3 regions of the Kitasatospora sp. CMC57 genome follow, and region 1 is predicted to be linked to each of the others. Evidence: riboswitches for the same ligand, from Rfam matches in the RefSeq annotation. Region 1 holds a riboswitch; each other region holds the start of a gene.
What was found. A riboswitch is a leader RNA that binds a small molecule or an ion and turns the genes downstream of it on or off. The one in region 1 is predicted to bind thiamine pyrophosphate.

Region 1 (9,466 bases):
GCAGCTCGTCGGCGGCCTTGCGGACGTCCCGGCAGGGGAGGCCGAGCAGCTGCTCGGCCTCGGTCAGGCTGTGCCGGCGGCCGACCCAGAGCTCGCCGTTGCCGTCAAGCCAGAACTCGCCGTTCTCGCGGTTGGACCGCGGCAGCAGGTAGAGGCTGAACTCGTGCCCGCCGTCGACCGGCTCGGCCACCAGTACGGCGTCCTCGGTCTGGTCACCGGTCAGGTGGACGTACTCGCTGGCGGCGCGGAAGGAGTACTCGGTGTCATTGGCCCGGGTGCGCAGGTTGCCCGCCGGGATCACCAGGCGCTCGCCGGGGAAGGCGGCGGAGAGCCTGGCCCGCCGCTCGGCCGCGTACGGGGCCTGGTCGACCGGCGCCAGTCCGCGCAGCTCGGTGTCGGCCCAGCCGGACTTCATCGAGGTGGCCAGCTCGTCGGAGACCTCTCCGTACAGGCCGTTCTTGCGGCCCTTGACGGGCTGCTCATCGGCCTGGTCACCGGCTGCGGTGCCTTCGGGGTTCTCGGCTGCCGCCGGGCTGCGGTCCTCGGTCACGTACGTCGCCTCCTTGCGAGTGGTACCGCCCCGGACGCATCGGATCGCGACGCGCGTGGGCGGCCGTGGCACCCATGGTACGGACCTCCGCCCGAACGGTTGATCGGCCCCGAGCGGCTCGGGCGCACTCAGTCGAACCGGGCCGCCAGCAGCACCAGGTCGTCCGAGCCGTCGGCGGTGGCCGGGGCGGCGGCGAGCAGGTGGCCGAGCAGCCGGTCCGGGTCCTGCCTGAGCTCGCGCGGGGCGTCCGCGGCGGCCCGGCGCAGGGTGTTCTGCCCGGCGTGCAGGGTGGGGCCGCAGCGGCGGGCCAGGCCCTCGGTGTAGAGCACCAGCAGGTCGCCGGCCTCGGCGTCGAGCTCCACGCCCGGTGCCTCCCAGCAGCTGAGCATGCCGAGCGGGGCGGAGAGCGAGGTCTCGACGAAATTGGCGCCGTACCGGGTGACCAGGATCGGCGGGCAGTGCCCGGCGCCGGCCAGCGTGATCCGGCGCTCCTCGGGCTGCACCCAGGCGTAGAGCGCGGTGGCCGAGCGGTTCGGTTCGGTGGTCTTGAGCAGCAGCTCCAGGTCGCCGAGCACCGAGACCGGGTCCTCGCCCTCCAGCACCGCGTACGCCCGCAGCGCGGCCCGCACCCTGCCCATCGCGGCGGCCGCGCCGGGGGCGGAGGACGGGCCTGCCCCCGGACCGTCGCCGGAGACGCTGCCGACAGTCAGCCCGAAGGTGCCGTCGGGCAGCGCGATCGCGTCGTACCAGTCGCTGCCGGCCGAGCGCTCCAGTGCGGCCGGGACGCAGCGGGCGGCCAGCCGCAGGCCGGGGGAGACCGGCAGCCGGTCGGGCAGCAGGCCCCGGCGGAGCGCCTCGGCCTGCTGTTCGGCCCGGTCCGAGACGAGCTGCTTGGCCAGCAGCGGGGCGGCGAACTCGCAGTACCTGTGCACCAGCAGCCGACGGCCCGGGTCGGGCTCGGCGGGCTCGTCGTAGAACCAGACGGCGGCGCCGAGCGGCCCGTCCCGGTCGGTGCCGAGCGGTACGGCGTAGCAGGCACCCAGGCCGAGCTGCTCGGCCACCTCGCGGAACCTCGGCCCGGCGGCCGGGTCGGTGGCCAGGTCGGTGATCAGCAGCGGGCCGGGCTCGGCGGGGTGGCTGAGCAGCCCCGAGAACGGACCGTGCTCGGCCGGGACGGTCTCCAGTGCCCCGAGCTCGGACCGGTCCAGGTTGAGACCGACCGGGCGGCCGGCGCCCCGGGCGGTGGTGGTGATCAGCCCCCGGCGGGCACCGAGCAGCGCCGCGCCGGAGGCCAGCACGGCCGCCAGGGTCTCGGGCAGACCACGGGCCTGGACGAGCAGTTCGGTGTGCTCCTGCAGGACGGTGAGGTCGGACAGCTGCCCGGCCAGCCGGTCCTGGAGGCCGGCCGTCTCGCTGACGGCCAGGAACCCGAGGTCCGGCAGCACGGTGGCGGTCGCCGTCAGAGGCTTGGCGTCGGTCATGTCCCAACTCCCCACACAGTGGTATGTGTCACGCAGAACCACCAGGACCGCCCAAAAACGATTCCTTAGTCACTACTCGGCATTAATCCACCACTTGTACACAGGCCGATCGGGGCATGTCCAGAATCAGGACGAGGTCGGTCGGCCAGGTGGTGGGGCCGGTCCGCCGATCGGGCGGTGTGCCGTGGACCCGACGATCCGTCAGGCCGCCGCCCGGATCGTATGGTTCGGGACGCCGCCCTCCGGCCGGGCCGGGATTCACTCACCCGTACGGTGGAACCAATCGCCTCCGACAGGCGTCCATCCGGTCGCATGCGGGATTCTCGTTCCGGGGGCCGTCCGCCTCAGGCCCCCGGCCCTCCTGTCGTTCCGGTCACTCCCGCCGAACCGTCCGCACACCGGTGCCGCCCACGCACCCAGGGCGCTGCCGCGGCCGACGGTCCGACTGCCCGAGCCCCACGGTCGCGGAAAGGAACGAGCGCAGATGCCATGGACGCGTCCCCGTCTGAACCGGAGCAAGGCACCCCGGAGGAACAGCCCCTCCCCCCGGTCGCTCGGGCTGCGCTGGCCCGGCAGCCGGCGCCGGGTCAGGGCGGCGCTGCTGACGGCCGCCGGGACCGCCGCCGGGTACGGCTGGCCGGTGCTGCCGGGCGCGTACGCGGTGCCCGGCGTGCTCGGGCCCTGCTCCTGCGGGGACCCGGACTGCCCGGCGCCCGGCGCCCATCCGGACGAGCCGCCGCTGCCGGCCGCCACCACCGACGCCCGGATGGTGGCCTGGTGGTGGGCAGAGCGAGCGCCGGACGCGTCGGTGCTGGTGGCCACGGGCCGTACGGTCAGCGCGGTGAGCCTGCCGGCCGAGGCGGGCGCGAGGGCCCTGGAGTACTTCGAGCTGCTGGACGTGCCGGTCGGCCCGGTGCTGCTGGCCCAGGACCGCTACGTGCTGCTGGTGGCGCCGTACACGCTGGACGAGTTGGGGGAGCTGCTGGCCGAACAGCCGTGGGTGCCGGGGGTGATGCGCTATCACGGTCCTGACGGCTACCTGCTGTTGCCGCCCAGCCGCACGGCGGAGGGCGGGGTGCGCTGGGTGAGGCCCCCGGTCGGCGGGCGGCCGTGGCTGCCCGAGGTGGGCGGGCTGCTGGGTGCGCTGATCGCGGCGAGTACGGCTGCGACGGGCGGGAGCAGGCTGGCGGGCTGAATCCCGGCGGCGCTCAATTCCGGTACCGGAAAAGGAAGATCCGGCCGCTGGCGACGGGGGATGCACCAGCGACCGGACTGTTTAAATGGTAACAAAGATCCGCGTGCGCGCCAATTTGTCCGCACACTGTGTCACCTGGCCGTTTTCCCTACGGCCCGAAAATGTGACGCGAGTCACTTTCCGGGCGAACGGCCGGGCAACGATTCTCAGTTGAGCGTCACCTGACGGCTCACCAGGTGGGCCCGGGCCCGGCGCTCGTCGGCGGTGAGCGGGGTCTCGTCCTTCAGTGTGGCGGCCAGCCGCTCGGCGAACTCGGCGGCGGGCGCCTCGCAGTCGGCGGCGGTCATGCTCTGCGGCAGGTCCCAGACCGGCACGGTCAGGCCGTGCGCGCGGAAGGAGCCGACCAGGCGGGTGTCCGCGCCGAGCGAGGACTGCTCGGCGGCGGTCAGCTTGGCCAGCGCGTCCAGGAGTTGCTCCTCCGGCACGGTCATGACCCAGCGCAGGTGGTTCTTGTCCGGCGCGGCGCACCAGTACGAGGACGGCACGCTGCTGAGCTTCTCGGTCGGGATGGCGGAGGCGTTGGCCCGCTCCAGCGAGGCGGCCACGTCGCCGGTGGCGGTCTCCGCGTCCTCCAGCCAGAACTCGAACCCGCTGTGCACGGCCGGGACGAACTCGGTCTCCAGGTCCAGCAGTTCCTGCAGGCGGCGGCCGCCGGGGACGGTCCGGCGGGCGGGCACGGGGCTGCCGGGCTCGGTGGTCAGGGCCAGTTCCAGGGCGTCCGCCAGGTCACGGCTCAGGTCGCCGGAGGCGGACTGGGTCTGCAGGCCGAGCAGGATCGAGCCGTCCGGGCGGCGCAGCGCGGGCCAGGCCAGCGGCAGCACGGTGGCCAGGGTCACCGAGGGGACGGGCCCGGTGGCGCCCTCGGCGACACCCCCGGCCAGGGTGAGCGGGACGGTGGCGGCGGGGACCAGCTCGCGCAGCGCGACCCAGTCGGCCTCGCCGGGCAGGCCCTCGAACGGGCGGTGGACCAGCTCCTGGACCGCGTGCGCGGCCTCGCGCCCGTGACACGCCTTGTACCGGCGGCCGGAACCGCACGGGCAGTCCTCGCGGGCCCCGACCACGGGGATCTCGCCCGAGGTCACGGCGGTGGACGGACGGTTCTGCGGCGACTTCTTCGCGGCCTTCTTGGCCATGGTGCGGCTCTCCCGGTACGGCGACGTGCTTGCCCGGGAAGCCTACTGAGCTTTCGCCGCGGACCGCTCCGGTCCGGCCGGCCGACCCTCTTCCGGGTGTCGTCCGGACGTCAGGAGGGGCGGCCGTCAGGCGCTCCGGACGCCGTGTTCGGGCCGCAGCGGGAGCTCGGCCCAGACCGTCACCTGCCCGGGTGCGTCCCTGACCCCCCAGTCGTCCGCCAGCCGGCTGACGATGGTCAGACCCCGGCCGCCGCGCGAGCTGACCGAGGGCCGGGCCGGCACCGGCCTGGTCATCGCGCCGCCGTCGGTCACCTCCAGGGTCAGCTGCCCGTGCCGGGACAACTCCCAGCGCACTGCCACCCCGCCCGGTTCGCCGTCCTCGTCGGACCGTACGCCGACCAGCACGGGGGCCGGCACCGGCGCCGGTGCGTCGTCCTTCAGGTCGGCCAGCCTGCCCAACGGGCGGGCGTACCGGCAGGAGTTGCTGAGCAGCTCGGACAGGATCAGGACCGCGTCGTCGATCACCGCCTCGGCGACCTCCTGGGCACCCAGATCGCGGCGCAGTCGGCGTCGTGCCGCTCCGACCCCGACGGGCCCGTGCGGCACCGCCATGGTCGATGAAGTCGGCACCTCGTGTGCCATCATCAACGCCACCCCCGGACCTCCTTCTGCATTCGCCGAGGGATGGATGCCCCTTGGGAATGGGTCGGAAACGGGCGCCGGGCGATCGCGGCGTGACACTAACGCGCAGCGCAACTCACGGTACGCAAATGGTGATTACCTGCTCACGGACCGTTGTCCGAACGGCTGGAATTGGCCACTCACGGTACTTCGCGCCGGAGTTCGCACCAGTTCACGCCCGCACGCGGGGCGTTTATCGGCCGAGTTGTGCCAGCACGGCGCGCGGCCGATTGGTGATAATCGCCTCCACGCCGAGTTCCAGGCAGAGTTCGACATCGGCGGCCTCGTCCACGGTCCAGACGTGCACGGGGTGCCCGGCCCGCCGGAGCGCTCGCACCAGCCCGGGGTTGGTCCGGACCAGGTCAATGCCGGGTCCGACGATCCTGGCGCCGCCGGGCAGCGCCCTGGTCCGGCCGAACAGCGGCAGCCTGCGGTCGAACAGGTAGACCGTCGGGACGGTCGGCGCGGCACGGCGGATCCGGTGCAGCGAGAGCTCCGAGAAGCTCATCACGCGCACCGCGGACCCCTCCGGACTGTCCGGAAGCAGTCCGTACCGCGAGAGCAGTCGGAGCAGCTCGGCCTCGGTGCGCCCCGCGTACCGGGTCGGGTGCTTGGTCTCGATCGCCAGCTCCACCCGCCGCCCGGCGTCCGCGACCAGTTCGAGCAGCTGGGCCAGCGTCAGCACCGGGCTGGGTTCGGGCGCCTCCGGGTCCTTCCAGGAGCCGAAGTCGAACTCGTTCAGCTGAGCCAGGGTCAGGGCTGAGACCGCCCCCCGGCCGTCCGAGGTCCGACGGACCGTCCGGTCGTGCACGCAGACCAGCTGCCCGTCGGCGGTCAGCCGGACGTCGGCCTCCAGGCCGTCGGCGCCCTCCGCCACGGCGAGCGCGTACGCCGCCAGGGTGTGTTCGGCGCGGGCGGCCGAGGAGCCGCGGTGCGCGATCACCTTGACGGCCCCGCGCTCCGGGGCGTCCTGGCTGGTCAACGGCTGGTTCCGGGTGTCCACACCGGCAACCCTACGAGGCACCGGACGGCCGGTGGCCGCCGCCACGGGAAACTCCGGGTGAAGTTCCGGGACGGCGGCCGGTGCGCCCTACTTCCGGCGCTGCACCGCCAGCGTGGCCAGCGCCGCGACCAGGAAGCTGAGCAGCGAGGCGGAGGTCCAGGGCTGCGCCACGAACCCGACCCTGGACTGGAGGTCCAGCCAGAACCCGCTCCAGTGGTCGATCGCGGTCGGGGCGATGAACTGGTAGGTCGCGAAACCGAGCGCCCAGGGCAGCAGCATCAGCCAGCGGGCCGGGGCGTCCTCGTTCAGGTTCCAGCCCCGGCGGCCCGAGCCGAGGAAGTAGTCGGCCGCCAGCACCGCGAACATCGGCACGAAGACCGAGCCGATCAGGCCCAGGAAGGCGTAGTACGAGTCGGTGAACTGGTCGATGAGCAGGGCCAGTACGGTCACCAGCGCGCCGATCCCGCCGGTCAGCAGACGGCGGTCGACCTTCGGCAGCAGGTTCTGCACCGACATCGCGGTGGAGTACACGTTGGCGAAGGACTGGTCGGTCTCCCGGATCACCAGCACCAGCAGGAAGGCCCAGCCCGCGGCCACCCCGGTGAAGGAGGAGAAGATCCGGGTCGCGTCGCCGTCCGACTGCAGCAGCGCCACCACGCCCAGCAGGTAGCACCAGACCTGGGCCAGCGTGTAGCCGGAGAAGGTGGCCCAGAACGCCGAACCGGCCGTCCGGGCGTGCCGGGTGTAGTCGGCGGCCAGCGGGACGAAGGAGATCGAGATCGCGATGATCGCGTCGGTCGCGGAGAGGAAGCCGGTCCAGTTGCCCGCGCCCGGGTTCGGCACGCCCTGCCGGACCAGCTGGACGGTGAAGTAGACCATCGCGACACCGACGGCGATCGTCACGTACTTGCGGAGCACCGCGATCGAACCGAGCGGCCAGATGGTCAGCACCGTGGTCAGCACACCGGCCAGCAGCACGAACAGCCAGTGCCAGCCCTGCGAGCCGGTCACCTCCTGGGCGCCCATGGCGATCACCAGCAGCTCGTACACGCCCCAGCCGATGCACTGGGCGATGTTCAGCACCGAAGGGATGTACGACAGCTTGGTGCCGAAGAGGCCGCGCAGCACGGTCATCGCGGGCGCGCCGGTCCGGGCGCCGATCAGCGCGGCCACGCCGAGCATCGCGGTGCCGATCACGGTACCGACGACGGTGGCGGTGATCGCGGCGGCCAGCGAGAGCTCGGAGCCCTTGGCACCGATCACGGTGGCCGCGCTGGTGAAGCCGATCAGGCTGACCCCGAGGTTGGCCCAGAGCGAGAAGAGCGCCCGGAAGTCGAGGGTGCGAGGAGGTGCGGTGTCCAGGACGAGCGGCGCCTCGGCGCGCGCGGTCGGTTCCTGGACAGGGGCAGGCGAAACAGCCGTCATGGCCGAAGCTCCCTACGCCGGCATTACCCGGACAGGTTCGAGCGGTCTGCGCTCCCTCGCCGTCGGCCAGCATCCGCATGGCGTACGGTCGTTCCGCGCACTCTCAGCCTGGACGGTCCAAGCTCCCGCGTGTCAGTTTGGAGCGCCAGGGTAACGGCCGGGCCGCCGAACACCAAGGCGAGTGGGTGACCGTCCGGATCGCGGGACGATCGGCGGACGTCGGCGGCACGAGCGGGGGCCGTGTCGGGAACGGGTAAAGATTCTTAAGAGTTCTTCACCGGGCCCTATACGACAACCGAATCATGCATACGGGAAACTGTGGGCCAAGGTCCTGTCAGCTATGGAGGTCGTCCGTGAGCACCGAGCACCAAGGTGGCACCAACCAGCCGGAGGAGGAGCGCACCTCCGCAGGCCAGGGGGTGGGTCCGGCTGACACCGTGTCGGCCGATGTCCCCGCTGCTCCGGCCACCCCGGCCACCCCGCCCGTCCCGCCGGTCGCCGAGCCGACGCTGTCGTTCGGCAAGGTGACGCCGCCGGCCACGCCGTCCTACCTCGACGCGCCGCCGCCGGTGCTGCCGCCCGCTCCCGCCCCGGCCACCCCCAGCTACCTGGACGCGCCGCCGCCCGCCCCGCCCGCCCCGGCCGGCAACCCGTACGCGGCTCCGGCCGCCGAGCTGCCGCCGCTGCACGGTGACCAGGCCGCCCCGCACACCGCCGAGCTGCCGCCGGTGCACGGCAGCCAGCCCGCGCCGTCCGCCGCCGAGCCGCCGCACCACCCCTTCGGCGCGGGTACGCCGCTGGGCAGCTGGGCCACCCCGCCCGGCGGCACCGACGGTCCGGGGGGCCCGGGTCACCCCGGCGCGGCCCCGGGTCCCGGCCGCAAGCGCGGCGGGCTGGTGGCGCTGGTCGCCGCCGTCGCCCTGGTGGCCGGTCTGGCCGGTGGCGCGATCGGCGTCTCGGTGACCGACCGGGACGGCGGGACGAGCTCCTCCTCGGGCCGCGGCACCAGCACCACCGTCCAGGCCAGCGAGAACAGGCAGGCGGTCAACCGCTCGCCCGAGTCGGTCGCGGGGATCGCCAGCAAGGCGCTGCCCAGCGTGGTCACCATCAAGGCGCAGGGTTCGCAGGAGTCCGGCACCGGCACCGGGTTCGTCTTCGACACCGAGGGCCACATTCTCACCAACAACCACGTGGTCGCCCCGGCGGCCAGTGGCGGCAAGCTGACCGTCAAGTTCTCCGACGGTTCGTCCTACCCGGCCTCCGTGGTCGGCCGGGCGCAGGGCTACGACGTGGCCGTGATCAAGCTCGACAACCCGCCCAAGGACAAGCTCGTCCCGCTCCCGCTCGGGGACTCCGACAAGGTCGCGGTCGGCGACGCCACCATCGCGATCGGCGCCCCGTACGGCCTGGAGGGCACGGTCACCACCGGCATCATCAGCGCCAAGGACCGCCCGGTGGCCTCCGGCGACGAGAACGGCGCCCAGTCCTCGTACATGAACGCCCTGCAGACCGACGCGTCCATCAACCCCGGCAACTCCGGCGGTCCGCTGCTGGACGCCGCGGGTGCCGTGATCGGCATCAACTCGGCGATCCAGTCCAACAGCGGCGGCTCCGGCCGGGCCGGTTCGATCGGCCTGGGCTTCGCGATCCCGATCAACCAGGCCCAGCGGGTCGCGGGCGACCTGATCAAGACCGGCACGCCGGTCTACGCGATCCTCGGGGTGCTCCGCAACGACGACTACAAGGGCGACGGCGCGCAGATCCGCGGCTCCGCCGTCGGCGACACCCCGGCCGTCACCGCGGGCGGCCCGGCCGACCAGGCCGGTCTCAAGGCCGGTGACGTGATCACCAAGCTGGGCGGCCACGTCATCGACAGCGGCCCGACCCTGGTCAGCGAGATCTGGACGTACAAGCCCGGCGACAAGGTCGAGGTCGAGT
Region 2 (9,466 bases), 140 kb from region 1:
GCTGGACGCCGAACGGGCCGCCGAGGAGGGCGCGTACCTGCGCTTCCTGAAGGAGCGGAACATGTCCGCCGGGCTCTACGCACTCTCGCCCGGTGACACCGACACCCAGTCCAGCCACCCGCAGGACGAGCTCTACCAGGTGATCAGCGGCCGGGCCGAACTGACCGTCGGCGCCGAGACCACCACGGTCGGCCGGGGCAGCGTGGTCTACGTACCGGCCGGTGTCCCGCACCGGTTCCACCACGTCACCGAGGAGCTCCGCGTCCTCGTGGTGTTCTCCCCGCCGGAGGACTGAGCCGACGTCGGGGTTAGGGTTCGCTGGCCCGACCGACCGAGGAGAACAGCACCCGTGACCTTCACCGACGAGCTCTGGTCGGCCATCGAGCCGATCTACGCCGAGATCCTGGCGCACCCGTTCATCGGCGGGCTGACCGACGGCACGCTGCCGCGGGACGCCTTCCGGCACTTCGTGATCCAGGACTCGCACTACCTGCGCGACTACGCCCGGGCGCTCGCCGTCTGCGCCGCCAAGGCGCCCGACGAGCAGGACGTCCGGGCCTTCGCCGACGACGCGGTCGGCGCGCTGGCCGCCGAGCAGGGGATGCACGCCGAGTTCCTCGGCGCCTTCGGCGAGACCGCCGAACGGGCCGCCGCCGAACCGGTGTTGCCCACCACCCGGGCCTACACCAGCTACCTGCTGGCCACCGTCTACGGGGGCTCCTTCGCCGAGGCGGTCGGCGCGGTGCTGCCCTGCTACTGGATCTACGCCCGGGTCGGCGAGCAGCTGCTCACCCACTCCTCGCCCGACCCGCTGTACGCCCAGTGGATCGCCACCTACGGCGACGAGACCTTCCAGGCCGTGGTCCGCCGGGTGCTCGCGCTCACCGACCGGCTCGGCGCCGAGCTCTCCGCCACCGAACGCCGCCGGGTGATCGAGCACTTCACCACTACCTCGCGCTACGAGTGGATGTTCTGGGACGCCGCCTGGCGCCGCGAGGCCTGGCCGGTCTGAGCCGGCCCCTGAGGGTGACCCTCCCCCTGGTCTCGGGGTGATCTCCGGGTTCTCTCCGGGCCGTTACCCCTCGGAAGCCAGGTCGGCGGCCTGTACGGTCGAGACATCGAAAGCAAGCGGGACGCGACGGAACAGCCGTCACCGGCCCGAGGGGAGAGAAGGAACGGACATGGCTGAGCTCTGGAAGTCGCTGCCCTCGTGGGTGCGCAACATCGTCGTCCCGATCGTGGTGCTGATCCTCGCCTGGAACCTGATCTGGTTCGTGATCGGCGCGGTCACCTCACTGATCGCCTTCCTGGTCAAGGCCCTGGTCCTGGTCGCCGTCGCGGCCGGTGTGGTGATCCTGGTGAAGAAGGCGGCCAAGAGCTGACCCGGCGTCCGAACCGACGGGCCCGGCACCCCTCGCGGGGCGCCGGGCCCGTCCGCATTCCGGTCATCGGCGGGGGTGCTCTGGACCAGTCCGGAGCGGACCGCTACGGTGTTGGACGTTTGTTGCAGGCAATTCCGCCTGTGGACACGGGAGCTCGGAGCACCGGGCTGAGAGGGCGCTGAACGGTACGCCACCACACGTACCAACCGCTGCGTCGACCGCAGGAACCTGACCGGGTAATGCCGGCGTAGGGAGATAGAGGTCTCATGACCACGTTCGACGCACAGCAGAAGTCTGCCCCGAGCAGCGTCACGAGCGCGACCACCGGCTACCCGACCCCCGCCTGGCGCAAGGCGTACCGCGAGGGCTCCCGGCCCGACCTGCGGGTGCCGTACCGCGAGGTGCTGCTGACCAACGGCAAGTCCGTTCCGCTGTACGACACTTCGGGCCCGTACACCGACCCGGCCTACCAGCCCGACGTCCGGCGCGGACTGCCCGCGCTGCGTGACCCGTGGATCCGCCAGCGCGGGGACGTCGAGGAGTACGACGGGCGGGAGACCCGGCCCGAGGACGACGGGATCAAGCACACCTCGCCGCGCGGCGGGAACCTGCGCAACCTGGACGCGGTCTTCCCCGGCCGGCCGCGCCGCCCGCTGCGCGGCCGGGACGGCGTCGCGGTGACCCAACTCGCCTACGCGAAGCGCGGGATCGTCACGCCGGAGATGGAGTTCATCGCGCTCCGGGAGGGCCTGGACGCCGAGTTCGTCCGCAACGAGGTGGCGATCGGCCGGGCCGTGATCCCGCTGAACGTGAACCACCCCGAGGTCGAGCCGGCCATCATCGGCACCAACTTCCTGGTGAAGATCAACGCCAACATCGGCAACTCCGCAGTCACCTCCTCGATCGAGGAGGAGGTGGAGAAGATGACCTGGGCGACCCGCTGGGGCGCCGACACCGTGATGGACCTCTCCACCGGCCGCAACATCCACACCACCCGCGAGTGGATCCTGCGCAACTCCCCCGTGCCGATCGGCACCGTGCCGCTCTACCAGGCGCTGGAGAAGGTGGACGGCAAGGCCGAGGAGCTGAGCTGGGAGGTCTACCGCGACACCATCATCGAGCAGTGCGAGCAGGGCGTGGACTACATGACCGTGCACGCCGGCGTGCTGCTGCGGTACGTCCCGATGACCGCCCGCCGGAAGACCGGCATCGTCTCGCGCGGCGGCTCGATCATGGCGGCCTGGTGCCTGGCGCACCACCGGGAGAACTTCCTCTACACGAACTTCGAGGAGCTCTGCGACATCCTCGCCGCGTACGACGTCACCTTCTCGCTGGGTGACGGCCTGCGGCCGGGTTCGACCGCGGACGCCAACGACGAGGCGCAGTTCGCCGAGCTGCAGACCCTCGGCGAGCTCGGCCGGATCGCCCGGGCCCGGGACGTCCAGGTGATGATCGAGGGCCCCGGCCACGTCGCGATGAACAAGATCAAGGAGAACATGGATCTCCAGAAGGAGATCTGCGACGAGGCGCCGTTCTACACCCTCGGCCCGCTCACCACCGACGTCGCGCCCGGCTACGACCACATCACCTCGGGCATCGGCGCCGCGATGATCGCCTGGTGGGGCACCGCGATGCTCTGCTACGTCACCCCCAAGGAACACCTGGGCCTCCCCAACCGGGACGACGTCAAGACCGGCGTGATCACCTACAAGATCGCCGCCCACGCCGCCGACCTTGCCAAGGGCCACCCCGGTGCCTCGGACTGGGACGACGCCCTCTCCGACGCCCGCTTCGAGTTCCGCTGGGAGGACCAGTTCAACCTGGCCCTCGACCCGGAGACGGCCCGCGCCTTCCACGACGAGACCCTCCCCGCCGAACCCGCCAAGACCGCGCACTTCTGCTCGATGTGCGGTCCGAAGTTCTGCTCGATGAAGATCAGCCAGAAGATCCGTGACGAACACGGCGACGGCTCCAGCGCCGTCCGGACCGAGTTCGACGCCGACGCCCTGGCCGGCATGCAGGCCAAGTCCGAGGAGTTCGCAGCCCAGGGCAACCGGGTCTACCTCCCGCTGGCCGACTGAGCCGGCGCCACTGACCGCGCTGCTCCGGGGGGCGGAGGGGATCCCCCGGGCAGCGCTCCGGGCGTTGTGGACGGTGCGTCAAGATTGGTTCATGACAGACGACTTGACCACTCCGCGCGGCATCGCCGACCACCACCTCGACCAGCTGGCCGCGCACGACCCGATGACCTCGGCCTGGCTCGGCCTGCACCCGGGGGACGACCGGCAGCCGGATCTCTCGCCGGAGGGGTTCGAGGCGCATGCCGAGCTCGCCCGCCGGACCCTGGCCGTGCTCGGGGCCGCTCCGGCGACGGACGACCCCGCGGAGCGGGACTGCGGTCGGCTGCTGCGGGAACGCCTCACCGCGGAGCTCGCGATGCACGACAGCGGGGAGGACTTCCGCCGGCTGCGCACCATAGGCGGGCACGTCCACCAGGTGCGGGACATCTTCACGCTGATGCCGACCGCCACCGACGAGGACTGGGCGGCGGTGGCCGGGCGGCTGCGCAATCTGCCCGCCGCGCTGGACGGTTACCGGGCGACGCTCGGCGAAGGCGTCTCGCGCGGTCTGCTCGCTGCTCCCCGCCAGGCCGCCAGGGTGATCGATCAGCTCACCGGCTGGACCGGGGAGGGCACCGGAAGCGCGGGCTGGTTCACCGAGTTCGTGGCGGGCGGCACCGACCGGCTGCGCCCCGAACTGGGCGAAGCCGCCCGGCAGGCCACCGCCGCGGTGGCCGGGTTCCGCGACTGGCTGCGCGACAGCTACGCCCCTGCCACGGCGGACACCAGGGACGCCGTCGGCCGCGAGCGTTACCTGCGCGCGGCCCGCTTCAACACCGGCGCCGACCTCGATCTGGACGAGGCGTACGCCTGGGCCTGGAGCGAGTTCCACCGGACCCTCGGCGAACTGCGGGCCGAGGCCGAGCAGGTCCTCCCGGGCGCCCCTCTCCTGGCGGCCATGCAGCACGCCGAGGACCACGGCCACGCGGTGAAGGGCGCGGAGGCCGCCCGTGACTGGCTGCAGCAGCTCATGGACGACGCGATCAGCGCGCTCGACGGCCGTCAGTTCGACTTCTCGGGACCGATCCGCGCGGTCGAGTCCCAGCTCGCTCCCGTCGGCAGCAGCGGTGGGCCCTACTACCAGGGCCCGAGCCTGGACTTCAGCCGCCCCGGCCGCACGTACCTGCCCACCCTCGGCCGCGAGACCTTCTCGACCTGGCAGCTCGTCAGCATCTGGTACCACGAGGGCGTCCCGGGCCACCACCTCCAGCTCGCCCAGTGGGTCGCGGTCGCGGACCGGCTCAGCCGCTATCAGGTCACCGACGGCATCGTCAGTGCGAACATCGAGGGCTGGGCGATGTACGCCGAACGCCTGATGGACGATCTGGGCCACTACGCCGTTCCCGAGCACCGGCTCGGCTACCTGGACGGGCAACTGCTGCGCACCATGCGGGTGATCCTCGACATCGGCCTGCACCTCGAACTCGCCATCCCCGCCGACTCGGGCTTCCACCCGGGCGAGCGCTGGACCCCGGAGCTCGCCGCGGAGTTCCTGGCCACCTACAACGGCAGCCCGGTCGCCCGCCGGGACAGCGAGATCGACCGCTACCTCGGCTGGCCCGGACAGGCCATCGGCTACAAGCTCGGCGAACGCGCCTGGCTCCAGGGCCGCGAGGCCGCCAAGCTGCGCCGGGGCGCAGCCTTCGACCTCAAGGAGTGGCACATGAAGGCGCTCTCCCAGGGCTCCTTCGGGCTGGACGACCTGGTCGACAACCTCGCGGGGCTGTAGACCCTGACGGGTCAGGTCTGCCAGTGCGGTTTCCCGCTGACCATGCGGCAGTAGAGCAGCCGGCCGGCGGCGTCGTGGGTGGTCCGGCCGAGGTCGGCGTTCCGGCAGAACTGGCCCGCCTGGTAGCAGTTGCCCGCGTTCGAGACGATCTCGCAACCACCGGCCGGGGGAGCGGCGGTGGTGGGGGCGGCCGTGGTGCGGCGCGGCTCGGCGGCCTTGGTGGTGACGGCGGCCTTCGCGGTGGCCGTGGGCTCGGCCGGTGGCGGGGTGGTCTCCACCGGTGCGGGCGGCGGCGCGATCACGGCGACGGTCGGCGTCGGGGTGGGCGTCGGAGTGACGGTGGCCGGTGCGGAGCTGCTCGGCGCGGCGGGGCTGGAGACCACGGCACCGGCCGGTGACCCGCCGCCCGAGGCCACCGGACCGCAGCCGGTCAGGGTGAAGCCGACCGTGAGCGCGAAGCCCGCGGCGGCAGCCAGTCGTCGGTGGCCGAAGCGTATGGATGAGGGCATGAGTGTGAACCACTCCGATCCGTCTCAGGTGGGCAGACCGGGAGTCAACCAGAGGATCGGCCCGCTGTTCACCGTTCCGGCACGGATCCCTCACCCGTTGGGAAAACGAGACCTTCCGGGAGTCGGTCAGACCTCGTCGGGCCCGGTGAAGTCCGGTGAGGTGTACCCGGGACCGGTGAACTCGGCCGGTCTCGGGGTGTGGCCGTCCGCCCCGGTGACGCCCTCCGTGCCGGGGCTGGTGAAGCCGGGGCTGCTGTAACCGGGTGGCCCCGGACGGGTGGTGGCGCGCGGGGCGGGCAGCGGGGCGGGCTCGGTGTGGAGGTTGGCGAGCAGCCAGGGCAGCAGGGCGCGCTCGCGGAGGGCGATCTGCCAGAGCCGGTGGGCCTCGGCCAGGTCGCCCTCCTGACCGCCGGTGCCGGCGGCGCCGTCCCGGAGGGCGGTGAGCAGCAGCCCGACGATTCCGACCAGCAGGGCGGCCCCACCGACCGCCAGCGAGATCCAACCGGCCGTCACCACCGCGTGCGCGAGCGGGAGTTCGGGGGCGGCACCACGTACCGCGTAACCGATCAGGAGCAGCAGGACGCCGCCCGAACCGGCCAGGATCGGGGTCAGCACGGTGAGCACCGGGAGCAGCCCTGCGCCCTCCTCGGAGCGGAGCCGGTCGGTGAGGCCGAGGGGCGCGGGCGGACCGGCGTCACGGAGGGCGGTGTACCGCTGGTACTCCGGTTCGGCGGCGGCCGCGATGGTGTCGGCCAGCGAGGCTGCCTTGGTGCGCAGTTGGGCCGCGTTGAGATGCGGGCCGGGAGCGCGGAGCGCCTCGGTGAGGCGGGCGTCGCGGAGCGCCTCGTCCAGGGCCCGGTCGAAGTCCGGACGGTCTTCGGCCAGCAGGTGCGGGGTGGTGTTGACCACGGGGTACCCCGTTCCGTCGTCGCGGAGGTGCGATGAGGTGCAGGAAGGTGAGGTGCGGGGATGCGGGTTGCCGGTGACTTGATGGTAGGGGCGGAAACCGACCGCGACACAGTCGGTTTCCGGAATTTCAGCTTGTTCGGGACGCGGTCAACACCGTTCGGTGACAGTTCAGTTCAGCGGCAGCCGAGCAACCAGCAGCCGCCCGTCCATGGTGACCCCGCCGTCCATCGCGATCGCCAGCTCGTCCGCGTAGATGTACGGCCCCGGGATGTGCGGCGGCGCGCCGTCCTCGGCGTGCACGGTGCCGGTCAGGTACGGGATCGGGCTGTGCCCGTGCACCACCCGGTGGCCGCCGTACGCGCCGAGCAGCTCGTGCACCGCCTGCGCCCCGGCCTCGCCACGGAAGGCGAACCGCTTGGTGAAGCGCCGGAAGCAGTCCCACCACTCGTCCGCGCCCTCGCCGGCCAGCAGCCGGTGCACCGACTCGTTGACGTCCTCGATGGTGGCGCCGTACTCCAGGTACGCGGTGGTGTCGGAGTGCAGCAGCAGGTGGCCGTCCTCCAGCGCGATGGCGGGCAGCCGGGAGAGCCAGCTGATGTGGTGGGTCTCCAGGCGTTCCAGGTCGGTCTGCTGACCACCGTTCAGCCGCCAGGCGGCCAGGAAGGAGGCGGTGCCCGCCGTCGACTGCACCGGCTCGTCGCCGTACCGGGCGGCGCCGAGGAAGAGCAGCTCGTGATTGCCCATCAGGGCGCGGCAGTACCCGCCGGCGGCGGCGGCCTCGGCGGCCAGCTGCATCACCAGGTCGATCACGCCGATGCCGTCGGGGCCGCGGTCGGTGAAGTCGCCGAGGAACCAGAGCCGGGACCGCCCGGCCGACCAGTGGCCCTCCGCGTCGATCAGACCCTGCTGGTGCAGCGCGGCCAGCAGCTCGTCGAGGTAGCCGTGCACGTCGCCCACCACGTACAGCGGTCCGGGTGCCTCGCCGGGCTCGGGCTGCGGGTAGGGGTAGTGCAGCTCCTCGGCGGGCACCGGGGGGCCGAGCTCGATGGTCGGCGGGTCGTCGGAGGGGGCCGTCTCCCGGAAGGCGGGGGCGGTCTGACTGGCCGTCGGCCAGTGCTGTTCGAGGAACCGGGCGCCGCCGTAGCCGCTGTAGGTGGCGTCGTAGCCGTAGCCGCCCACCGGCTCGGGCGGCTCGAAGTAGGAGCCGTACGGGAGCACGTCGAGGTCCTGCTGCTGGCGGTGGCCTGACTCGGGCAGCTCAGGTCCGGGGAGGCGGTCCTCGGGTGTCATTCGCCCATCATAGGAAGACGCCTCTCCCGTCGTCCTCACCCGGTGCCCACCAATTGCGCGCGGTACCGCCCGGTAGGGGTCCGCGGGGCACCGGAGCCGGTCCCGTCGGGGAGCGGCTCCGGCCCCGGTAGCGGTCGGAGCGAGCGTCAGACCTCCCCCGGTGGACGGGGCGGGCTGACGGTGGTGCGGGGGCTGCGGCGCTGCGAGGAGGCCCGGACGATCAGCTCGGTCGGCATCAGGGTGCCCGGCGGCGGGCCTGCCGAGGCGGTTCGGAAGCGGGGCGGGAAGAGCCGCCCGACGTCCACCCCGGTGCCGGAGTCGACTCCCTCGATCGCGTCGATGAGCAGGTTGACCACCGTGGTGCCGATCCGACGGGGTTTCAGCGACAGCGTGGTGATCGGCGGCTCGGTGCCGGCGTACACGTCGCTCTCGCTGCAGCAGACCAGCAGCAGGTCGTCCGGCACCCGCATCCCGTACCGCCGGGCGGCGGCCAGCAGGTCGGTGCCGTTCGGGTCGAACAGGCCGTAGACCGCGTCCGGTCGGTCGGGCCGGGCCAGCAGTCGGTCGGCGGCCACCGCTCCGGCGGCCGGGTCGTGGGCGGGGTAGGTCTCGTAGACCGGCTCCTGGCCGACGCGGCGGCACCAGTCGAGGTAGGCCTCGGTGGAGAGCCGGGTGTAGGTGTCGGTGGAGGTGCCGGTGAGCAGGCCGATCCGGCGCGCGCCGGCCTCGCTCAGGTGGTCGAGGATGCCGAGCACGGCGGCCTCGTGGTCGTTGTCCACCCACGCGGTGACCGGGCAGTTGCCCGGTTTGCCGTCGCTGACCACCGGGACGCCGGACCGGTAGAGCTCGCAGACCAGGGGGTCCTGGTCGGGCGGGTCGATGACCACGGTGCCGTCCAGGGCGATGTTGCCCCAGACGTCGTGCCGGGAGGAGGCGGGGAGGACGACCAGGGCGTACCCGCGGCTGAGGGCCGCGCTGGTCGCGGCCCGCGCCATCTCGGCGAAGTAGGCGAACTCGGTGAAGGTGAACGGCTCCTCGCCGTAGGTGGTGACGGTCAGTCCGATCAGGCCGGACCGGCCCGTGCGCAGGGTGCGGGCGGCGGCGGAGGGGCGGTAGCCGAGGCGCTCGGCCACCTCGCGGACTCGGCTTCTGGTCTCGTCGGGCAGGCGGCCCTTCCCGTTCAGGGCGTCCGAGACCGTGGTGATCGACACTCCGGCGGCTGCTGCCACATCCCGGATGCCGGCCCGTTCCAGTCGCCGTGAGGTGGTGGGTCGCCGACCGCTCTGATTGGCTGCTGCTGTCATGGCGCACCGATCGTATGGCTCATGACGCCCTGTTGTGATCAGGGCCGACCAAGAGGCAGAAGAACCGTTTCTCCATGAGCCATCCGGGTGTCGGCCCTTGGATACCCGCCCCGTTCCTGGCCTCTTACCTCTGACATGTGCCATAGGAACGCGGCAGAATGGCTGATCGGTGTCCGTACCCCGAACGAGCAACTCACCCCTACGGGTGAGTCGCCTCGGTATC
Region 3 (9,466 bases), 1.7 Mb from region 1:
GCGTACGCCCAGGCCCGGTCGCCCAGGCCCTCGGGTGCGGCCGCCGCCATCAGGCCGAGGCCGGGCATCGCGGCCAGCAGGACGGTCCTGATCCGGCTGCTGCCCGAGCCGAAGACGTTCACGGTCACCGTCAGGTTCGCCCAGGCCCACCAGGCCGGGAAGAACAGCACCAGGAAGGTCAGGAAGTCCTTGGCCGCTGGGTCGCCGTGCAGACCCTGCGCCAGCAGGCTGACCGTCACCACGAAGACCAGGTCGAAGAAGAGCTCGAACCAGCCGGCCCGGTGGTCGTCCTCCTCCGCTTCGCTCATCCGCCCACTCTGCGGACCGCCCTTCCGGCCACCGCCGCAGGCGCACGGGCGGGGTCGGCGGGATTGACCCGTCTGGGCCCCGCTCCGGTCCCAGGCCCTGTCCGGGCGATCTTGTCGGGTCAGCGTGCGGCGTCGGGCGCCCGGCTGGGCGTGCGGCCGGAACGGCCTCGTACTGGTTCGTACTTGGGCGCTCCGGCCGTGCGCCCAGCCGGGCTGTGACATCAGCCGCCGGCGCGGCGGGTCCGACGTCGCACGCCCGGCAAGATCGCCCGGACAGGGCCTAGCCCGGTGGCAGCCGCAGGACGGCCAGCAGGGGCAGGTGGTCGGTGGCCGCGAGCAGGTCGGCGGGGTCGACGTCCGGGAGTCCGTGCGGGACGCCGCAGGCGAGCACGGTGACGCCGGGGGAGGCGAAGACGGCGTCGATCCGCTGGTAGGGGTTGGCGGGCACCGACGTGTTGGTGCCGCCCCAGGGGGCCACCACGTGGCCGTCCTGGTACGTCGCTGCGAGGCGCTGCCAGCCGGGGCCGTCCGGGTGCTCGTTGAAGTCGCCCGCGATCACGGCGGGTTCGCCCTCCTCGGCCTGGGCGGGGAGCAGTGCGAACTGCTTCAGCCGCTCGTCCGGGTCCAGGCTCAAATGGCAGCTGGTCAGCACGAACGGCGCGGACCGGCCGATCCGTAGCTTCGCGGTGGCGAAGCCGCGGGCGTGCAGGCCCCGGGTCTTCGGCAGCAGCCGGTCCCTGACCTCCAGCACGTCGACCGCCAGCCGCCCGAGCAGCAGCGGCCCGGCGGCGATCCGGCCGCCACCGGAGAGGATCACCGTGCCGGTGCTCCTGGCCAGCCAGGCCGCCTGCCCCTCGGGCCGCCAGTACCGGGGCGACTCCTGGACACAGACCAGATCCGGCCGGCAGGCCCGGACCACCCGCACCAGCGCCTCGCGGTCGTCGCGCAGCGAACGGACGTTGTAACTGAGCAGCCGGACCACCTGCGCCCCGTCGGGCTCGGTACCGGACTCGGGAAGTCGGGCCCCTCCGACGATCGGCTGGGGTGGGAGCGGCGTCCGGGTACCTGCCCCGCCCGCTTCACGTCGGTCGCCGGTGCTCGGCATGGGTTACCTCCTCAGGACCACGAGCTAGATGCTAGGTGACCCACCGTCAGAAGGCGGGCCGTTCGCGGGTGTCCAGGTCGGCGAGTCCGGCCATGGCGGAGGAGGCTTCGGCGTGGAAGCGGCGGGGGATGCGGCCGGCTCGGTACGCCAGTCGGCCCGCCTCGGTGGCGCGGCGCATCGCGTCGGCCATCAGGACCGGATCCTGGGCCCGGGTCACGGCGGAGGCGAGCATCACCGCCGAGCAGCCCAGCTCCATCGCCAGTGCCACGTCGGAGGCGGTGCCCGCGCCCGCGTCCAGGATCACCGGGACGCCCGCGCTCGCCACGATCAGCTGGAAGTTGTGCGGGTTGCGGATGCCGAGCCCGGAGCCGATCGGCGAGCCGAGCGGCATGATCGCCGCGCAGCCCACGTCCTCCAGCTTGCGGGCCAGCACCGGGTCGTCGTTGGTGTACGGGAGCACCGTGAAGCCGTCGTCGACCAGCGTTTCGGCGGCGTCCAGCAGCTCGATCGGGTCGGGCAGCAGGGTCCGTTCGTCGGCGATCACCTCCAGCTTCACCCAGTCGGTGCCGAGCGCCTCGCGGGCCAGCCGGGCGGTCAGCACGGCCTCGCCGGCGGTGTAGCAGCCGGCCGTGTTCGGCAGCACCCGGATGTTGTTGCGGGTCAGCACGTCCAGTACCGAGCCCTGGGTGCCGGGGTCGACCCGGCGCATCGCGACGGTGGTCAGCTCGGTGCCGGAGACCCGGAGCGCCTGCTCCAGGACCTCCAGGCTCGGGGCACCGCCGGTGCCCATGATCAGCCGGGAGTCGAAGGTGACCCCGGCGATGGTGAGGGTGTCGTCGGCCATGGCGGTCAGCCTCCCTGGACTGCGGTGAGGATCTCGACCCGGTCGCCCGCGTCGAGTGCGGTGGTTCCCCAGGCGGAGCGCGGCACGACGGCCTCGTTCAGCGCGGCCGCCACGCCGGTCGGGGCGGTGCTGAGGGTGGCGACCAGCTCGGCCAGCGTGGTGCGCGGCGGTACCTGGCGGGGAGTGCCGTTGACGGTCAGCGACAGCTCGTTCATGGCGTTCATGCGGCGGCCTTCGGGGTGAAGCGGCTGGGGGAGAAGGGGGCGGCCAGCGCCGGTACGGTGCCGGTGGCCAGGTGCTCGGCGATCAGGTCGGCGGTCACCGGGGTGAGCAGCACGCCGTTGCGGTAGTGGCCGGTGGCCGCCACCAGGCCGGGCAGGGCGGTCGGGCCGAGCAGCGGGGCGTTGTCCGGCGATCCCGGCCGCAGGCCCGCGCCGGTCTCCACCAGCGGCAGTTCGGTCAGGCCGGGGACCAGCTCGTGCGCGTCCCTGAGCAGTTCGTAGACGCCGCCCGCCGTGACGGTGGTGTCGTAGCCCTGCTCCTCGCTGGTCGCGCCGATCACCAGCTCCCCGTCGGCCCTGGGCACCAGGTAGATGTGCTGCCCGCGCACCACGGCCCGGACGTTGCGGGACAGGAACGGCCGGTACGGCTCCGGCACCCGCAGCCGCAGCACCTGCCCCTTCACCGGGCGGACCGGCGGCAGCACCCCGGCGGGCAGGCCGGGCAGCAGGTGGCTGTGCGGGCCCGCCGCCAGTACCAGCTGAGCGGCCGTCAGCCGTTCGCCGCTGCTCAGCAGGACGCCGGTGGCCCGGTCGCCGGTCAGCAGCAGTTCGGCGACCGATGACCGGTGCAGGGTGACGCCGGAGCGTTCACAGGCCAGCACCAGGGCGGCGGCCAGCCGTCGGCCGTCCACCTGGTGGTCGCCCGTCACGTGCAGGCCGCCCCGGACGCCCGGGGCCAGCATCGGTTCGAGCCTGCGGCACTCGCGGCCGGTCAGCCAGTGCGACTCCAGGCCCAGCCGCTGCTGGAACCCGTGCAGCTCGCGCAGCTCGGCCCGGTCGTCGGAGTCCAGGGCGACGGCCAGAGTGCCGGTCTCGCGGTAGCCGGTGTCCAGCTCGGTCAGGTCGGCGAGCTCGGCGACGAAGTCGCGGTAGCGGTCGTTGGAGGCCATGCCCAGCCGGAGCAGCGGCTCCTCGCCGTACTGCAGCTCGGTGACCGGGGCCAGCATGCCGGCCGCGACCTGGGCCGCGCCCCGCCCGGGCGCCGGATCGACCACGGTGACCCGGAGGCCGCGCTGGGCGGTCCGCCAGGCGACCGCGAGGCCGATGATTCCGCCGCCGATGACCAGGACATCGCTCTCGGTGCGTGTCAAAATATTTCGCTCTCCCTTCGCCGGTATGACCCGGATCAGGTTCGGACGGTCGCAGGCCGCCTCAGCCCGCCTCTCAGCCCGGTGCACCGGGCTCCCGTGTAACGGAACCCACCATATCCCCGGCCCCCGGGCAGCCCGAAGGCACTGTTCGAGGGCCGGACGACCCGGGTGGGTCGGGTGGGTAGGGTGGCCGGTGTGGCGGAGCTGACGGGGGAACAGATGATCGTGGTCGGCAGCGGCATGGCGGGTGCGCAGGCCGCGCTGGCCCTGCGGCAGGGGGGCTGGGCCGGTCCGGTCACCCTGGTCGGGGCAGAACGCGAGCTGCCGTACGACCGGCCGCCGCTCTCCAAGGACGTGCTGCTCGGGCAGCGCGACAGCACCACGCTGGACGTCGACTGGACCGGTGTCGAGCTGCTGTCGGGACGGCGGGCCATCGGCCTGGAACCGGGCCTGCTGCACACCGACCAGGGTGCGCTGCCGTACGACGCCCTGGTGATCGCCACCGGCGCCAAGCCGGTCACCCTGCCCGGCGCCCGGACGCTGCGCACCCTCGACGACGCGCTGGCGCTGCGCGCGAGCCTGCGGCCCGGTCGGCACCTGGTGCTGGTCGGGGCCGGCTGGATCGGTGCCGAGACCGCCACGGTGGCTCGGCAGCTCGGCTGCCGGGTGACGGTGGTGGAGGCCGGCGCGACGCCGCTGGCCGGGGCGCTGCCCGCCGAGCTCGGTGGCCTGATGACGCGGTGGTACGCCGACGCCGGGGTCGAGCTGCGCTGCGGGGTCGGGGTGGCGGCGGTCGAGCCGGGTGCGGTGCTGCTCGCGGACGGCACCGAGCTGGCCGCCGACGAGGTGGTGGTCGGCATCGGCGCCCGCCCGGCGACCGGCTGGCTGGCGGGTTCGCCGGTGGAGCTGGACCGGGCCGGGGCGGTCCTGACGGACGATCAGCTGCGCACCTCGCTACCCGGCGTCTGGGCGGCCGGGGACTGCGTCTCGTACCCGTCGGCCCGGCTGGGCGCCCGGCTGAACGTCCAACACTGGGACCACGCGCTGCAGTCCGGCCGGGCGGTAGCCGCCTCGGTGCTCGGGGCGGGCACGCCGTACGACCCGGTGCCGTACTTCTGGTCGGAGCAGTTCGGACGGATGGTCCAGTACGCCGGACGGCATGCCGAGACCGACCTGATGCTCTGGCGCGGCTCGGCCGAGGACCCGGCCTGGACGGTGCTCTGGCTCCGCGACGGGCGGCTGACCGGGCTGCTCTCGGTGGACCGGCCGCGCGACGTCAACCAGGCGAAGAAGCTGATCGAGCGCGGCCTCGGCCTGGACCCGGTGGCGGCCGCCGACCCGTCGGTGCAGCTGAAGGCGGCGGTCGGCCCGGACGCGCTGTGAGATTCTGGTGCCGTGAGCGAGATGACGACGTCGAAGATCGAATCCCTGGTCCCCGCATGGATGTACCTGCCCGACATCAGTGAGCAGTGGGGTGTCCCCGTCACCGAGGTCCGCGACCTGGTGAAGTCCGGAAAGCTGATCGCGGTCCGCCGCGGTCCGAACAAGTCCCTCCAGGTGCCCGCGGCCTTCATCGACGGCCCCGGCCTGGTGAAGCACCTCTCCGGCACGCTGACGCTGCTGCGGGACGCCAAGTTCACCGACGAGGAGATCCTGGAGTGGCTGTTCACCGAGCAGCCCTCGCTGCCCGGCAGCCCGATCGAGGCCCTGGTCGAGAACCGCGGCACCGAGGTCAAGCGCCGGGCCCAGGCGGAGCTGATCTGATGACGGACGCCCGCACGCGGCTGGCCGACGCCCGGCTGTACCTGTGCACCGACGCCCGCCGCGTGCAGGGCGACCTGCCGGAGTTCCTCGACGCCGTGCTGGCCAACGGGGTGGACATCGTCCAGCTCCGGGACAAGGGCCTGGAGGCGAAGCAGGAGCTGGAGTACCTGGAGGTCTTCGCCGACGCCGCCCGCAGGCACGGCAGGCTCTTCTCGGTCAACGACCGGGCCGACGTCGCGCACGCGGCCCGCCCCGACGTCCTGCACCTCGGCCAGGACGACCTGCCGGTGCCCGCCGCCCGGGCGATCCTCGGCGACGACGTGATCTTCGGCCGGTCCTGCCACGCCGAGGCGGAGGTGGACGGGGCGATCGCCGAACCGGGCATCGACTACTTCTGCACCGGCCCGGTCTGGCCCACCCCCACCAAGCCCGGCCGCCACGCCCCCGGCCTTGGCCTGGTCTCGTACGCGGCGAAGGCCGTCACGGATCGCCCCTGGTTCGCGATCGGCGGCATCGACCTGGGCAACCTGGACGAGGTGCTCGCCGCGGGTGCCACCCGCGTGGTCGTGGTCCGCGCCATCACGGCGGCGGAGGACCCGGGTGCGGCGGCGGCGGAGCTGGCGCGCAGGGTACGCGGCGCCTGAGCTTTCTCTACAGCCCAAGGTTGCACTGTCCAGGGGCCCGGGGAACTGCGGAGCCGACCTCAGGAGCGTTCCACGTACGTACCTGGTCGGGCACTTTGCATTTTGGCCCGAGTGCCACGTCGCCTCGCCCCGGCGGCGGAGCCGCACATCAGCAGAGCTCCGGGCCTCTGGACAGTGCAACTGGGCGCCCTGCAAAAGGCTTGCCTCAGTACTTCCGGACCGTTGCGGCCTCGGCGAGGGCCAGCAGGGTGGCCCGGGTGGGGCCCGCCGCCAGGGGGGCTGCGTCGAGGGCGGCGAGGGACTGGGTCATCAGTTCGTCGATCCGGCGTTCGACGGTTTCGGCGGCGCCGCTGCGTTCCACCAGCCGCCGCAGCTCCGGCACCTCCTCCGCCGTCAGGTCCGGTGCGCCGAGCCGCTCGTCCAGCTGGGTGGCGTCCGCCTTGGAGAGGCCCCGCATGGCGTGGGCGATCAGCAGGGTGCGCTTGCCCTCGCGGAGGTCGTCGCCGGCCGGCTTTCCGGTGACGGCCGGGTCGCCGAAGACGCCGAGCAGATCGTCCCGCAGCTGGAACGCCTCGCCCAGCGGGAGGCCGAAGGCCGAGTAGGCGGCGACCAGTTCCGGGCTCGCCCCGGCCAGCAGGGCGCCGACCTGGAGCGGGCGCTCGATGGTGTACTTCGCCGACTTGTAGTGCAGCACGGTCTGCGCCCGCTCCAGCGCGCCGTCGTCGGCGGAGTCCCCGGCGACCGGCTCCAGGACGTCCAGGTACTGACCGACCATCACCTCGGTGCGCATCAGGTCGAAGGCGGGCTTGGCGGCGAGCACCCGCTCGGCGGGCAGGCCGGACCGCAGGAAGAGCTCGTCGCACCAGATCAGCAGCAGGTCACCGAGCAGCACCGCCGCCGAGGCGCCGTACTGCTCGCGGTCGCCGCGCCAGCCGCGGTCCCGGTGCAGGGCCTCGAACCTGCGGTGGATCGAGGGCAGGCCGCGCCGGGTGTCGCTGCGGTCCATCAGGTCGTCGTGGACCAGGGCGCTGGCCTGGAGGAGTTCCAGGGCGGCGGCGGCCCGGGGGATGCCCGCCGAGTCGGCGGCGCCGCCCGCCCCGCGCCAGCCCCAGTAGCAGAACGCGGGCCGCAGCCGCTTGCCGCCGTCCAGCAGGAACTCGCGCAGTGCGTCGGCGGCGGGCGTCAGCTGGTCGGAGACCGTGGCGAGCAGCTCGGTCTGCTCGGCCATGAAGACCGCCAGCGCCGCGTTGACGCGCTCGCGGACGTCCTCCACGTCGATGGGGCTGACCGGCCGGGCGGTGGGCGAGGGCACGATGGACTCCGGAGTCGAGGAGGGGGAGGAGATCAGCGTAACCGGGCCTGGTCAACCCCCGACGCGTGCCCGTCCGCCGAACGGGGCAGTGGTGTCTCAGCACGTGGACCAGGTTTGTCAGGCCCTTCGCGAGCCCGGCTAGTCTGCCAACATGGCACTCGGTATCCCCTCCACCAGAACAGACCGGGCGGAGACCGTCCGCGACCTGCTGGCGGCAGGCGACCGCTCCTTCTCCTTCGAGTTCATGCCGCCGCGGACCGAGGCCGGCGAGTCCAAGCTCTGGGACGCGATCCGCCGGGTCGAGTCGCTGGACCCCAACTTCGTCTGCATGACGTACGGCGCCGGTGGCTCCTCGCGCGGACGGACCGTCGACCTGGTCGGCCGGATCGCCACCGAGACCACCCTGACCCCGGTCGCGCACCTGACCGCCGTCGACCACTCGGTGGCCGAGCTGCGCAACATCATCGGCCAGTACGCGGACCAGGGCGTCCGCAACGTGCTGGCGGTCCGCGGTGACCCGCCCGGCGACCCCGAGGGCGAGTGGGTCAGGCACCCGCAGGGTGTGGAGTACGCGTACGAGCTGGTCGAGCTGATCAAGGGCATCGGCGACTTCTGCGTCGGGGTGGCGGCCTTCCCGTCGATGCACCCCCGTTCGGAGAACTGGGACGACGACATCCGGAACTTCGTCGCCAAGTGCCGGGCCGGTGCCGACTACGCGATCACCCAGATGTTCTTCGAGGTGGAGGACTACCTGCGGCTGCGCGACCGGGTCGCCGCGGCGGGCTGCTCGACGCCGATCATCCCGGAGATCATGCCGGTCACCAACATCCGCCAGCTCACCCGCTTCCCGCAGCTCTCGGGATCGGCGTTCCCCCCTGAGCTGCAGAGCCGGTTCGAGGCGGTCGCCGAGGACCCGGCGGCGGTCCGCGCGATCGGTATCGAGCACGCCACCGCGATGGCCGAGCGGCTGCTCGCCGAGGGCGCGCCCGGACTGCACTTCATCACGCTCAACCACTCGACGGCGACCCTGGAGATCTACCAGAACCTCGGTCTGCACCAGCGCTGAGGTCGGTCCCGGGATGTGGGCCCGGGAGCGCCGAGCCTGTACAGTCACCGCAACGCGCGGGGATCGGTGACGTCGGAGGTCGCGGTATGGGCATCGGGTTCCTGTTGCTGTACGCCGCGCTCGCGGTGGTGGCGCTCTGGTTGGCCGCCGAGCTGCTGCTGCAGAACCGGGCCCCGCTGCACTGGCGTGCGGTGGCCCTCGGCGGATTCCTCGCCGTGGTCGCCGGGATGACGCTCTCCTCGGTGCTGGTGATCGGCGCCGGGGCCGCCCTGTTCGCGGCCGGCCAGGTGCTGGTCACCCTCTCGGTCAAGCGCGGCTACGTCGACGGCTGGTCGCTGCGCCGTCCGGACGGTGCGCTGCCGGGGCCGCTGGCCAAGGTGCCGCTGCTCAGCGCCGCCACCGGTGGCGAGCCGGAGGAGGCCGCCGAGGTGGTCCAGCAGGTCGGCGAGGTCGGCCCGATCGAGCCCGAACAGGCGCCGGTGGCGTACGAGTTCGAGCAGATGCAGGAGCTGGCCGCCGAGCCGGTCGCGGTGGTGGAGGAGGGCGTCTACGCTGCCGACTACTACCAGCAGCCCTACTACGACCAGGGCTACCAGCAGCCGCAGTACGGCTACGAGCAGCAGCAGTACCAGTACCAGGACCCGTACGCCCAGCCGCAGCAGCAACAGCAGCAGTACTACGACCAGGGTTACCACCAGCAGGTCGAGTGGCAGCAGCCCGTCGTCCCGCAGCAGTACCAGCCCGAGCAGCCCGAGCAGCAGAACTGGAACTACCAGCAGCAGATCTGACGCACCGTCAGGACTCGTAGCCCTCGACCTCGGCGGCCGGGCGGACCCGTGCGGTGTCCGGGTCCTCGCCGAACTCGGTGCGGGCGCGGCGCTGCCGCAGCAGGTCCCAGCACTGGTCGAGCTGGACCTCCAGCGCGGCCAGCTCCTCCCGGGCGGGCCCCTCGTCGGCGGTGCCGTCCGCGAGGCGGGCGCGCAGCTGCTTCTCGGCGTCCACCAGCTTGCCGATCGAGCCGAGGATGTCGGCGTTCTCCTGGCCGGTCATG

Region 2: it holds a riboswitch for thiamine pyrophosphate, as region 1 does, so the genes downstream of both, thiC (phosphomethylpyrimidine synthase ThiC) here and ACKUU6_RS16830 (purine-cytosine permease family protein) in region 1, are expected to answer to the same signal.
Region 3: it holds a riboswitch for thiamine pyrophosphate, as region 1 does, so the genes downstream of both, thiO (glycine oxidase ThiO) here and ACKUU6_RS16830 (purine-cytosine permease family protein) in region 1, are expected to answer to the same signal.

The regions. Positions count from the first base shown of each region.
Region 1 is NZ_AP035881.2:3,787,021-3,796,486, forward strand. Features, by position in the region: gene ACKUU6_RS16800 (aminopeptidase P family protein) at 1-550, opposite strand, end outside; gene ACKUU6_RS16805 (PP2C family protein-serine/threonine phosphatase) at 679-2,031, opposite strand; gene ACKUU6_RS16810 (bifunctional DNA primase/polymerase) at 2,516-3,226, shown strand; gene ACKUU6_RS16815 (DUF5926 family protein) at 3,433-4,419, opposite strand; gene ACKUU6_RS16820 (ATP-binding protein) at 4,546-5,073, opposite strand; gene ACKUU6_RS16825 (glycerophosphodiester phosphodiesterase) at 5,294-6,103, opposite strand; gene ACKUU6_RS16830 (purine-cytosine permease family protein) at 6,191-7,528, opposite strand; TPP riboswitch at 7,521-7,667, opposite strand; gene ACKUU6_RS16835 (S1C family serine protease) at 7,882-9,466, shown strand, end outside.
Region 2 is NZ_AP035881.2:3,649,022-3,658,487, forward strand. Features, by position in the region: gene ACKUU6_RS16130 (cupin domain-containing protein) at 1-295, shown strand, start outside; gene tenA (thiaminase II) at 350-1,012, shown strand; gene ACKUU6_RS16140 (DUF5326 family protein) at 1,182-1,382, shown strand; TPP riboswitch at 1,519-1,653, shown strand; gene thiC (phosphomethylpyrimidine synthase ThiC) at 1,649-3,463, shown strand; gene ACKUU6_RS16150 (DUF885 domain-containing protein) at 3,555-5,231, shown strand; gene ACKUU6_RS16155 (hypothetical protein) at 5,243-5,740, opposite strand; gene ACKUU6_RS16160 (hypothetical protein) at 5,867-6,649, opposite strand; gene ACKUU6_RS16165 (metallophosphoesterase) at 6,818-7,939, opposite strand; gene ACKUU6_RS16170 (LacI family DNA-binding transcriptional regulator) at 8,086-9,243, opposite strand.
Region 3 is NZ_AP035881.2:5,443,702-5,453,167, forward strand. Features, by position in the region: gene ACKUU6_RS24385 (low temperature requirement protein A) at 1-308, opposite strand, end outside; gene ACKUU6_RS24390 (endonuclease/exonuclease/phosphatase family protein) at 589-1,413, opposite strand; gene ACKUU6_RS24395 (thiazole synthase) at 1,460-2,257, opposite strand; gene thiS (sulfur carrier protein ThiS) at 2,263-2,481, opposite strand; gene thiO (glycine oxidase ThiO) at 2,478-3,632, opposite strand; TPP riboswitch at 3,625-3,738, opposite strand; gene ACKUU6_RS24410 (NAD(P)/FAD-dependent oxidoreductase) at 3,816-5,012, shown strand; gene ACKUU6_RS24415 (Rv2175c family DNA-binding protein) at 5,034-5,393, shown strand; gene thiE (thiamine phosphate synthase) at 5,393-6,037, shown strand; gene ACKUU6_RS24425 (polyprenyl synthetase family protein) at 6,243-7,349, opposite strand; gene metF (methylenetetrahydrofolate reductase [NAD(P)H]) at 7,501-8,415, shown strand; gene ACKUU6_RS24435 (hypothetical protein) at 8,502-9,203, shown strand; gene ACKUU6_RS24440 (DUF2630 family protein) at 9,211-9,465, opposite strand.